3 regions of the Sedimentibacter sp. B4 genome follow, and region 3 is predicted to be linked to each of the others. Evidence: riboswitches for the same ligand, from Rfam matches in the RefSeq annotation. Region 3 holds a riboswitch; each other region holds the start of a gene.
The links. A riboswitch is a leader RNA that binds a small molecule or an ion and turns the genes downstream of it on or off. The one in region 3 is predicted to bind glycine.
Positions count from the first base shown of each region.

Region 1 (4,290 bases), on a different contig from region 3:
TTAAAGTCAACTGATCCAATCAATTTCATAATTGCAGACAATAACGTATATGTTTCAAAAAATCTGGTTCTTCAGTTAATTACATTTGATGAAATGTTAAATGGCGAAGCAACAGAAAGTGTGGAAGTTATAAATGATTTCTACAACAACGGCCTTAAGGATGTGGAATACATACTGCTTAGTGATTTAGGTGAAATGGACAGCATTGAATATGAAACGGATTACAAGGAAATGCAGGATAATGCAATTGACTATATTACAACAGCATTTAAGGGCTTTGATTCAAAACTCATAACAAAGATAAACGGAGGTTACTCCATTGAACTTACTTCACAGGGCGCTTTAGAATTTGTGGAAAGACTCATTACATATGTAAGCGAAAACAGAGAGCATGTGTTTGATGAAACTGTGAAGTATGTTGAAAACCTGTACAACAACACAGAATTTGAAGGAATGACTGCTGAGGACAAGGAAACATTAATAGCTGAATTAGAAGCAAGCAGACAGGATTTTTATGATTTCTTGGATGAAGCAGTTATGATACTTGAAACTGAAGAACTGGCTTCCATTGAAGAACTTGTGAGAGGAAGTAAAATTCAGCAAAATATTGTAAAAACAGGTTCATCATACAAGGAAAATTCATCAGCAGAAATTGTTTATGAAGGAATGTCCATGGGAAAACTTTCAGCAGAAACTTTAGTAACACCTGAAAATGTTGAAAAAATTTCAGTTACAGAAAGTGTTATGACTATAGAAGATGCTGAAAGCCTATATGAGAAAACAGAAAACAAAATTAATCCCGCTCAGACAATGCAGCTTATGTGGTATACAGAGGGTGAAGATCTTGATGTTGATATAACGAGACAAAGCGGCAAGACAGATTGGAATACACAGCCATACACTATCATTGAAAACAGAGTTTATCTTCCTTTGAGATACATAGGCGAAACATTTGGAGAAGAAGTATATTGGGATAATGATGCAAGAAAAGCATATGTTATAAGAGGCAATGAGAAAATCGACATGACAGGTGTGATTGTTGACTCAAGAACAATGGTTAAAGTGAGAGACTTTGAAAAACTCGGATACAAAATAACTTATACTCTTGATGGTGATTTTTCCACTGCAGTAATTGAAAAATAAATTTGTTAATAAATTTAGAAGGACGGCTTGCGCCGTCCTTTAGTTTAATTTTCTTCATTTACAGTCTTACTTTTCCATGCTATTTTTGATTCGCTTTTCAGTCCCTCAAAATACAGTCTTGTTTCAGATGCAATAACTCCCCTGAGTCCAATGAGAGCTATGAGGTTTGGTATTGCCATGAGTCCGTTTACAATGTCTGCAAGAATCCATATCATGTCAAGCTTGAGGAATGATCCTGCCCCTACAAGTACAATAAAAATCAATCTGTATAATTTGATTGCCTTAACTCCAAACAGGTATTCTGTACATCTCTCACCATAGTAGTTCCAACCGAGAATTGTTGTGAAAGAAAAGAATATCAATCCTACAGTAACAATATAAGGTCCGATTAAAGGCAGCCCCTGGTTGAATGCTTCATTTGTCATGCTTGCACCTTGGAGACTTCCGTTCCATACATCTGTCATAATAAGCATCAAACCTGTCATGGTGCATATAATTATTGTGTCAAAGAATGTTCCTGTCATTGAAATAAGTCCTTGTTTCACGCATGAATTTGTTTTTGCAGCAGCAGTTGCAATTGGTGCGCTTCCAAGGCCTGACTCATTTGAGAAAACACCTCTGGCAACGCCGTTTCGCATGGCATACATGACGCTTGCTCCTAAAAATCCACCGGTTGCAGCAGTTGGGGTAAATGCGCTTTTTATTACCAACAAAAATGTTTGTGGAATAAGCTGAATGTTTGATATCATTATGAACAATGCTCCCAGCACATAAAATACAGCCATAAATGGAACAATGATTTCTGAAATTTTTGCAATACTTTTGATTCCTCCCAATGTTACAAGTGCAACTATTGCGGTTATCACTATTGAAGTAGCAAGAACTGGAATGTTGAAAGTAATTTTTACGGCATCTGTAATTGCATTAATTTGTGGAAATGTTCCTATACCAAAGAAGGCAACTCCTACGCCGAAGGCAGCAAACATTTTTGCAAGGACTTTGTTTCCAAGTCCTCTTTCAATGTAGTACATAGGTCCTCCGGACATTTGTCCGTTTTCATCAACAACCCTGTACTTTACGGAAAGAAGGCATTCGCCGTACTTGGTAGCCATGCCGAAGAAAGCTGCAACCCACATCCAGAACAAGGCTCCAGGTCCTCCTGCCTTGATGGCGGTGGCAACACCTACAATGTTTCCTGTTCCGATTGTAGCCGCCAATGCTGTGCAAAGTGCACCGAAGCTTGAAACATCGCCCTGTGCATTGCTATCAGTGTCTTTGGAAAAAACCAGTTTCAATGCCAGGGGAAGCTTGAAAACCTGAATGAGTCCAAGTTTGAATGTAAGGTAGATTCCTGTTCCCACTAGCAGCATCAGCAGTGGCGGTCCCCATATAAAGGAATCGGCCTTTTCTAAAAATAATGTTACGTTTTGCATTTTGTACCTCCCTAAATTTTATAGTGCGTTTAAGGAATCCTCTTAAAAGACAAAAAGCCAGATCAAAAAAGACCCGGCCTCAAAAAATTACAGCATAGCTCTGTCCTTTTACCTGAGAGATTGACCGGTGTAACCGGCTTGCTCCTTCGGTGCTCATTTGAGGCTCTCCAGAGTTTCGTCCGATAATGGTCCTTTTGCCTGAAAGTGTAACTCCTTCGGCGGATCATATGATCTCTCTCCCACTATCTTCATCCGAAATATTTAATTTTATCACTGGGCATGATTATAGCATGTACTAGGAAAAAACAAAAGGGAAAAATTTAAATACGACATATCTTAATTATGAAAACGGTTATCAACAAATTTTCGTCAGCAATATATGCCGTATAACAAAATACTTACTATTTCCTGATAATATGCTATAATGATATAAACTAAAATATATTGTCAGGTGGTTTTATGGAAGAAAAAGCATTGCAGAAAAAGTCCTATACAAAAGTTATAGATTATATTAAAAAACAAATTGTAAACGGAGATTTAATAACAGGAGGAAAACTTCCATCAGAACGAGAATTGTCTGATATTCTGGGTGTAAGCAGGAACTCTGTCAGGGAAGCCATCAGGATGCTTGATTTTATGGGTATTATTTCTAGCCAGCAGGGAGCAGGAAATTATCTTACAGGCAATTTTGAAAACAATCTTGTGGAATCTATGTCCATGATGTTTATGCTTAATCAGATAACTTATCAGCAAATAAGCCAGCTGAGGCGTGCACTGGAACTTGAGGCGCTGATGATTGCCATTGACAATGTAACAGATAAAGAAATTGAACAGTTTGAAAATATAATTTCTCAGCTTGAAAATCAAACAGAAGAATATAATGTAATTCTAGATAAGCAGCTTCACTATAACATTGCAGCAGCATCCAGAAATACTTTGATAATAAATATACTAAGAGCTCTTTCAGAAGTGATGGATAAGTTCATAGCGGACCTGAGGAAGGAAATATTAAGCTCTGAAACCAGCAAAGATTACCTTCATGATGCACATGACAAAATGGTGAAGAGCCTTATAATCAAGGACAAAACCCTTGCTTTTTCTGCAATAAACAAACATTTTGATTTGATTGACGAAGAGTTGGATAGAATGACAAAAAATATATAAATAGAAAGCAAAAAAGATTTTTTAAAATATCAATGTTAAAAAAGTGACTATTGTTGACAATGATAACATTTGCAGATATACTTAATAAAGTAAGTGGTACTACCAGTTGAAAATGCGCATGCATTTTTATTTTTATCAGAAGTGGTACTACCAGTTAGTGAAAACGAAATTATAGTTAATGTATTCAGAAAGGGAAAAGGTAAACATATGAACATTTTGGTTTGCATCAAACAAGTTCCTGAAACAAACAAAGTTGAAGTAGATCCTGTTACAGGAGTATTGAAAAGAAACGGCGTAGATTCAAAAATGAATCCTTATGACTTGTATGCAATTGAGACAGCACTGAGAGTGAAAGAAAAAACAGGCGGAACCATTACTGTTATTACCATGGGACCACCACAGGCGGCAGGAGTAATAAGAGAAGCATTTGCCATGGGAGCAGATGAAGGTGTGCTCATTTCCGACAGAAAATTCGGCGGAGCTGACGTTCTTGCAACAAGCTACACACTTGCTCAGGGAATAAAGAAAACAGGAGATTTTGAACTCATTC
Region 1 is NZ_CANG01000955.1:256,014-260,303, reverse strand. Features, by position in the region: gene BN358_RS28020 (copper amine oxidase N-terminal domain-containing protein) at 1-1,143, shown strand, start outside; gene BN358_RS19300 (sodium:alanine symporter family protein) at 1,188-2,576, opposite strand; glycine riboswitch at 2,667-2,757, opposite strand; gene BN358_RS19295 (FadR/GntR family transcriptional regulator) at 3,036-3,740, shown strand; gene BN358_RS19290 (electron transfer flavoprotein subunit beta/FixA family protein) at 3,948-4,290, shown strand, end outside.
Region 1: another riboswitch for glycine. It lies ahead of BN358_RS19300 (sodium:alanine symporter family protein); the one in region 3 lies ahead of BN358_RS02645 (ACT domain-containing protein).

Region 2 (4,290 bases), on a different contig from region 3:
ATGTTTTCAAATGATAAGAGTGATATCAAAAAAAATATAATAAGCATAGTTAAAAACCCGCTGATAATTGGCTCTGTTCTTGGAATAATAGTTTCGGCTCTTGGGATAAAGCTTCCTGTCTTCATTGAAAATACAATAGGCGACATGTCAGATATGGCAACACCTCTAGCGCTCATGGCTCTTGGCGGGGACATTGAAATAAATAACATCAGGAAAAATCTCAATTACATAACGGTTGTGACCATAGGAAAGCTTCTGGTAATTCCCGCAGTTGTAATAGGAATGGCATATGCGTTTGGTTTCAGAGGACCAGAACTTGGAGCATTGTTCAGCATGGTTGCACCATCTGTGGCTGTTTCAAGCTATACTATGGCTCAGCAGTATGACTGCAACTACGAGCTTGCAGGACAGCTTGTATTTGTATCCACAATGTTCAGTCCATTCACAATTTTTATGTTTATATTTGTGTTAAAAACAGTTGGAGTATTTTAGGAGGGCTTATGGAAATAAAATCATATAAGAAAAATTTTGAGCATTCATACACATTTGGAATGTTTCCTACTGTGGAGCTAATTACATCAAGACCAAATGATGTGGTAAAAGTGCTTGTCAGCTCAAGCTACAGGTCTGATAATTCCATGGACATATTTGAACTGTGCAAAAAATACAATATTAACACGGAAATTAACGACAAGGCAATCAATAAAATAAGCGACAAGGAAAACTGTTTTGTTGTGGGAGTATTCAATAAATATGAATGCAGCCTTGACCAGGATCAATCACACATAGTGCTGGTAAACCCAAGCAACATGGGAAATATGGGAACAATTATCAGGACTCTGATTGGCTTTGGCCTTAGCAATCTTGCAATAATAAGCCCGGGAGTTGACATATTTGATCCTAAAGTAATCAGAGCATCAATGGGTGCTCTGTTCAAGCTTAATTTTAAATATTACGAAAATTTCAGCGATTACCAGAAGGCTTTCAATGATCATAAAGTCTACACATTCATGCTGGATGGAGCTGTGTCCCTGAAAGAAATAAAACATGATGAAGACAGATATTTTTCATTGGTGTTCGGCAATGAAGCAACAGGATTGGACTCAAGTTTTTCCAAAGCAGGAACAAGCGTATTCATCAAACACACAGACAGGATTGATTCATTGAACCTTACCATTGCTGCAGGCATTGCAATGTATCATTTTTTAAGTTAAATAAATCAATTTATGGAAATGAAATAAGAGTATAACATTTACAGGTTAAATATTTAAAACCCTTTTGTAAATAATATATAGAGGTTTAAAAAGCCCAATATCATTTCGAAAGGATGAAATTAATGAAAAATTTTAGCTTTAATGAAAACAAAAATAAAAACAACAATAACAATAACAATGAAAAATTGTTTAACTGGGAAGAACAAGCCAAGTTAGACAGTCAGCAAAGTTTTAGGGAACAGCAAAAGCATATGATTGATAATTTGAGAAACGACAACAATAACAACCGTCTTGACAACAGAAACGACAACAACCGTTCAGACAACAGGAACGATAACAGTTTTGACAACAAAGACAAGAAAAAAATAAAAAGAGACAACAACCAGACCAACTTCAGGTAACATTTAAGAATAATTAATTTGTTGCAGCAACAATAAAACGGTAACGTACGTTCAGCTATTCTCTGAACGGTTACCGTTTTTTTATTTCAATTTTAATATATCATCAGCCATTTTGCTGATGCTTTCATTGTCAATTGAAGTTAATTCCCTTTTGTCAACTTTGAAGTTTTTCCTCACGGTCTTAATTATGAGCTGGTCCACTAATTTGTATGGCTTGACCTTAAGTCTGCCTCCGAAACATTGAATAGATACTGACTTGTTCAACAGCTTTTTAGGAATGTTATGAAGAAGGTATTGATTGATTTTTTCTGGAAACCCGCAGCATAAAAAAATAGCGGTATTTACTTTCATGAGCTTATCCAGGTTGTCCCCTACGAAGTTTTTAACTGTTTTATGAACATCGTTAAATCTAATACAACTTCCAATTATTACTGTATCATAATCGTTTATTACGGGGGTTGTTCGTTTTAAGTTTACAATATCAGCACCGGGAAGCTTTTCTCCCAGCAATTTTGCGCACATCTGAGTTGTATTGTTGTTGCTTGCATACGCTATCAGTATTTTCATGGCCTGCTCCAATTTATAAGATAATTAAATGATAATATTTTATTTGCCAAATGTCAAGCTTGTGCATTGTGATAAAACTAACATTAATAAAAATGCAGTTTTACATATTCTGAAAAGTAGATTTTTTCACGATTACAAAACTATTGACACGTTTGAAATAGGGTATTATAATGATGCTGTAATATAAAATAACATTTTTTCACAATTGAAATTTGAACATTTATATTTATAAATATAATTTTGAGTGAAAAGCACAGGAGAGTCCCCAAGGGGCGCCGAAGAAGCAAATAACACTGGTCGAGTGTTACGAAACTTTCAGGCAAAAGGGCTGCGCTTGGACAAAACTCTGAATAGTACAGCTAAGACAGAGATAATGACATCGTCGTTACCCCTGTCTTTTTTATAATTTAAAAATATTAAGGAGTGATAGAGTGAAGAAAACACCATTATACGAAAAGCATGTTGAACTTAAAGGAAAGGTAATTGACTTTGGGGGATGGGCGCTTCCTGTGGAGTACTCGGGAATTATTCCTGAACATGAGGCTGTGAGGAATAAGGCTGGTCTGTTTGATGTTTCTCATATGGGAGAAATCACTGTTAAGGGAGAAGATGCCGAGAAATATCTGCAGATGATTGTTACAAATGATATTTCTGTGCTTAATGACAATCAAATTGCATATACTCCAATGTGCTATACCGATGGTGGAGTGGTTGATGATCTCTTGGTATACAAGTACAACAGCACGGATTATCTTCTGGTTGTAAATGCCTCAAATACACAAAAGGATTTTGAATGGCTTTTGTCACAGTCTTTTGGAAATGTGGAAATAAAAAATATTTCTGATGAATATGCTCAGCTTGCTTTGCAAGGCCCAGAAGCTCAAACTATTTTGCAGAAGCTTTCTAAAGTTGATTTAAATTTAATTGAATTTTATCACTTTTTAGGTGATGTTAATGTGGGTGAATTTAAGACTATAGTGTCAAGGACCGGATATACAGGTGAGGATGGATTTGAACTATATTTTAAAGCTGACCATGGGCCACAAATGTGGGACTTAATTCTAGAAACAGGAAAAGAATACGGGCTTGTGCCTGCAGGTCTGGGGGCAAGGGACACTCTCAGGTTTGAAGCAGCACTTCCTCTTTACGGGCAGGAAATAGACAAAGACATTACCCCACTAGAGGCAGGACTTGGATTTTTTGTGAAACTTAACAAGGATGATTTCATTGGAAAAGAAGCTCTTGCAAAGCAAAAAGCTGAAGGTCTGAAAAGAAAAGTAATCGGATTTGAAATGGTTGACAGAGGAATTCCTAGAAGTCACTATGAAGTTTTTGCTGAGGGAAGAAAAATCGGCTATGTTACAACAGGAAGCTTTTCACCAACCCTTAAGAAGAATATCGGGCTGGCATTAATTGAAGCTGAATATGCAAAGGAAGGCACAGAAATAGAAATATCAGTACGAAACAAAAACCTTAAGGCAAAAGTTATCAAGAAACCTTTTTACACTAAAAAATATAAGAAAAGCTAAAGATATATAAACGAAGAGAAATGTTTAAAAGTGACAATATTTGGTAGAATTAAATTAACAATGTTATATGGATGAATTTGTTCATCATTAAAATCAATTATATGGAGGATATCATGAAAGTATTAAGCGAATTAAAGTATTCAGAATCACACGAATGGGTAAAGGTAGAAGGAAATAAGGCTTATATAGGAATTACAGACTATGCTCAGGATCATCTGGGAGATGTTGTTTATGTTGATTTGCCGGAAGTTGACACAGAAATTGAAGCCGGAGGACAATGCATAGTTCTTGAATCTGTTAAAGCAGCTTCAGAAGTTTTTTCTCCTCTTTCAGGAAAGGTTGTTGAAATAAACGAAAGCCTTTCCGACAATCCAAGTTTCATCAATGAATCACCATATGAAGCATGGCTTATTGCTGTTGAAATGTCTGATCCATCAGAAGTATCAGGCCTCATGAGTGCAGAAGATTACGAAAAAATATGCGACTAAGGAGGGGTTTATGAGATATATTGGAAATACTGATGAAGACAGAGAACAGATGCTGAAAGAAATTGGTTATCCAGACATAGAATCTCTTTTC
Region 2 is NZ_CANG01000955.1:106,704-110,993, reverse strand. Features, by position in the region: gene BN358_RS18435 (AEC family transporter) at 1-492, shown strand, start outside; gene BN358_RS18430 (TrmH family RNA methyltransferase) at 501-1,214, shown strand; gene BN358_RS18425 (hypothetical protein) at 1,337-1,615, shown strand; gene BN358_RS18420 (flavodoxin domain-containing protein) at 1,697-2,182, opposite strand; glycine riboswitch at 2,427-2,523, shown strand; gene gcvT (glycine cleavage system aminomethyltransferase GcvT) at 2,614-3,711, shown strand; gene gcvH (glycine cleavage system protein GcvH) at 3,825-4,199, shown strand; gene gcvPA (aminomethyl-transferring glycine dehydrogenase subunit GcvPA) at 4,210-4,290, shown strand, end outside.
Region 2: another riboswitch for glycine. It lies ahead of gcvT (glycine cleavage system aminomethyltransferase GcvT); the one in region 3 lies ahead of BN358_RS02645 (ACT domain-containing protein).

Region 3 (4,290 bases):
CTGAGACTTCACGCTGGTGGATGAAATTCCTTCGCCATCGCTTTCGCTTAAGCTGCTTGCAAAAAAGTACTTAAGTTCAAACAACCCTATAGGAGTTTGTACGTATTTTCCGTTTGTAGCCCTGCTGACAGTTGACTCATGTACGCCTATGTCTTCAGCAACATCCTTGAGAACCAAAGGCTTCAATGCAGTCTTACCTTCGTCAAAGAATTTTCTCTGAAACTTGAGTATGGATTCAACAACCTTGTACAGTGTCATTCTTCTTTGCTCTATACTCTTTATAAGCCACATAGATGAATTCAGTTTGTCGCTCAGGAACTTGTTTGCTTCTTTGTCATCAAGATTTTTTATCATATTCTGATAATAGCCGCTTATAGTTAGAACAGGCAGGTTGTTGTCGTTTACTATAATTATATATTCACCGTTTATTTTTTCAATAGTCACATCAGGAACAATATATCTTATGTTGTCGCTGTCTACTATGAATCCTCTAGATGGCTTTGGCTCAAGCATCTTGATTATATCGCAAATGCTTTGTACCCTTGAAACTGTAATACGAAGATCTTTTGCTATTTTTTGAATTTTGTTGGTAGCAATTTCTTCAAGATATTGTTCTGCTATGATATATGCATTCTTATCTTGAATTCCCTTTTCCTTAAGTTGAATCATAAGGCATTCACTTAAATTTCTTGCTCCAACTCCCACAGGGTCAAAAGTTTGTATAAGTCTTAAAACTCTTTCCACTTCAACCACATCTTCATTCAACAAAAGACTTATATCTTGAATTGAACAACCTAAGTAGCCCTTGTTATCAAGTGATTCAATAATAAATTCGCCTATTCTTTTTTCCTTATTAGTTTTTACGGAAACTCCTAATTGAACCATGAGATGGTCCTTAAGAGACATTTTTTTGGAAGTGTAGCTTTCAAATGTTTGCTTTTCATCAGAATCTGCAGTTTTTTCATAAGCCTTGTAGCTTAGGTCATCATACTTTTCTGTAATTTCCTTCCAATCGATTTCATCTTTGTTGTCAGATTTATCAAAATCAGATTTTTCATATTCAGCACTTTCATCTGATGATGATTCCTGGACTTTATTGTCAACTGATTCGAGAAAAGGATTAACCTCAAGCTGTTTGTATATAAACTCCATTAATTCAACATTATTAAATTGCAAAATTTGTATAGCCTGTCTTAATTCAGGTGTCATGATAAGCTTTTGAGTCTGAGACAGATTCAATTCAAAGCCCATTTTCATAATATCACTCCTTGCTACCATATATTATAACAAAATTTATTATATTTTCAACATGATATTATTTTGTACTGCTTTATCAATATTAACAATAAAAACGAGTAAATGTTGTCATTATTTTATTATATCAAAAAACTATCGAAAATGCCAAAGTATTTTGTTAAAAAAAGAAAATTTTATAAATTTAAATATTATGCTTGATTTTTAAAACAAGACGGTATATACTAACCCCTAATAAAATATTTTGGATGAAACTGGCGGAAGGCAGTCGACCGTCAGCGGACATAACTCTGGAGAGACTCTTTAAGAGCACCGAAGGGGAAAGTTGATATCAATGAAACTCTCAGGTAAAAGAACAGAGCTGAAAGAAAGCACATATGTGTTTTTGTTGTACAGAGAGACTGGCGTCTCTCTGTATTTTATATAACACCATTTTCCTTAAAGGCTGCATACATACTAACATTATAAACGGAGGATAACATGAAAGGCATACTAACAATAATCGGAAAGGACCGCGTTGGAATAATAGCACATGTTTCAACACTTTTAGCAAGCTACAACGCAAATATCCTTGATATTAACCAGACAGTAATGAGAGATTACTTCACAATGATAATGCTTGTGGACCTTGATGGCATTACAACTGATTTTACAACACTTCAGCAGGAATTAGACAAAAAAGCCAAAGAAATCAATATGGAAATCAAAATTCAACGGGAAGATATTTTTGACAAAATGTACGAGGTGTAGACGAATGATTAAATCTAATAACATACTGGAAACAGTCAAAATGGTTGATGAGCTCAAATTTGACATAAGAACAATAACTATGGGTATTTCACTTCTTGACTGTGCTGATTCAGACGGTGAAAAATCAAGGATTAAAATATACGATAAAATAGCAAGGTTATCCGAGCACTTTGTAGAAACTGTCGAAGCAACAGAAAAAGAATTCGGAATACCAATAATAAATAAAAGAATTTCAGTCACTCCAATATCCATAATAGCAGGTGCATGCAATGATGTTGACTATATCAAGTATGCTGAAATTTTGGACAAGGCTGCTGATGTGGCAGGAGTAAACTTTTTGGGAGGCTTTTCAGCCCTTGTTCACAAAGGATTTACCAAAGGCGATGAAATACTTATCCGTTCAATTCCTCAGGCTCTTGCTGTAACAAACAAGGTTTGTGCTTCAGTTAATGTTGCAACCACAAAGGCAGGCATTAACATGGATGCTGTAAGAATCATGGGTGAAGTTATAAAAGAAGCAGCGTATCTTACAAGAAACAAAGACAGCATTGGATGTGCAAAATTAGTTGTGTTTGCCAATGCTGTTGAAGACAATCCTTTCATGGCAGGAGCATTCCACGGCACCGGAGAATCAGAAACATGCCTTAGCGTTGGAGTTAGCGGTCCCGGAGTTGTAAAAAATGCTTTGGAACAAGTAAGAGGTCAGGATTTCACAACCGTATGCGAGACAATCAAAAAGACTGCATTTAAGATTACAAGAGCCGGTGAAGTTGTGGCAAAGGAAATTTCAAGGAGAATGGATATTCCTTTCGGCATAATGGACTTATCCCTTGCACCCACTCCGGAAGTCGGTGACAGCGTAGCAAGAATATTAGAAGAAATAGGACTTGAAGCTTGCGGTGCCCATGGAACCACAGCTGCTCTGGCATTATTAAACGATGCGGTTAAAAAAGGCGGCATCATGGCTTCTTCAAATGTAGGGGGATTAAGCGGAGCATTTATACCTGTAAGCGAGGATGAAGGAATGATTGAAGCTGTTAACAGAGGTTCCTTAAACATCGAAAAGCTTGAAGCTATGACATGTGTTTGTTCTGTAGGCCTTGACATGATTGCCATACCCGGAGACACAAAAGCAAGCACTATTTCAGCAATTATTGCTGATGAATGCGCTATAGGCGTTATAAACCAAAAATCAACAGCAGTGAGACTAATTCCTGTTTACGGAAAAACATTAGGAGATACAGCTGAATTCGGAGGACTTTTAGGAAGGGCTCCCATAATGAAGGTAAGCAGTTTTTCTAGTGATGACTTTATAGCAAGAGGCGGCAGAATTCCGGCACCAATTCACAGCTTTAAAAATTAAAAAACGAGATTCTAAAGAATCTCGGACTATTGACAAATGTAATTGTAGGGGCGGACCTCGTGTCCGCCCGTGTTATTAATTCAATAATTTTGTTATCTTCAGTGGGACAGTAGTCCTACCCTAAATTTGTTTTAGCAGCAGGTTTTTTCTTTTGCTATGAACTCATTGTCCTGAAGAACTTTAATGGCAGTTTCAGTGTTTGCTTCATTTACAAGAATTATTGGTCCTGTGCAGCCCATTCCGCTTTCTGCATAAACATTGTTTTTCCACAGAAGCTTTACAGCATCTTCAAGGTCCATTATTTCAATTCCTGAAATCTGGGAAGTCACAACTTCTTTCTTTGGAGCTTTCACTTCGTCCTCAGAAGATTTTTTTACTGTTTTAGTTCCTTTCAGTATTTCAGTAAGATTTGCTTTGTGTGCCTTTTCAAATTCTTCTTTTGCAATGGCTTTTAAATTTCCTTTTACCAGTTCTCCGGCAAACTTCATGGCTCCTTCAACTAATGGAGCGCCTGAAGCTCTTGATATTATAAGTATGAGCTTGTCAAAGCCTTCACCGATTCCAGGACCGTATCCGTAGCCTAGTGACTCATAGTTTCCGCCAGTTGTGTAAGAAGAAAATATTTTAATCATGAGGTTTCCTGTTAAAGAATCCATTACCATAACATCAGCTGAACCCATGAGAAGGTCATTACCTCTCATGACAGCACCGCCGTCTGCTCTTTGAGAAGCTGCAAAATTTATGTCATATCCCTGTTCTTTTAATTTTGTCAGAGCTATTTCAGTTTGTCTTGCACCATCAACATTTAAAATACCAACAGTAGGATTCTTAATGCCGCATGCTTTGGCAGTTATTATACCATAAATGGCGTTCTTAACCATTCCTTCAACTTTATCTGTAGAAGAAGTTCCTGTTGTTGTTGC
Region 3 is NZ_CANG01000014.1:16,239-20,528, forward strand. Features, by position in the region: gene rpoN (RNA polymerase factor sigma-54) at 1-1,257, opposite strand, end outside; glycine riboswitch at 1,535-1,623, shown strand; gene BN358_RS02645 (ACT domain-containing protein) at 1,735-2,004, shown strand; gene BN358_RS02650 (PFL family protein) at 2,009-3,367, shown strand; gene grdD (glycine/sarcosine/betaine reductase complex component C subunit alpha) at 3,499-4,290, opposite strand, start outside.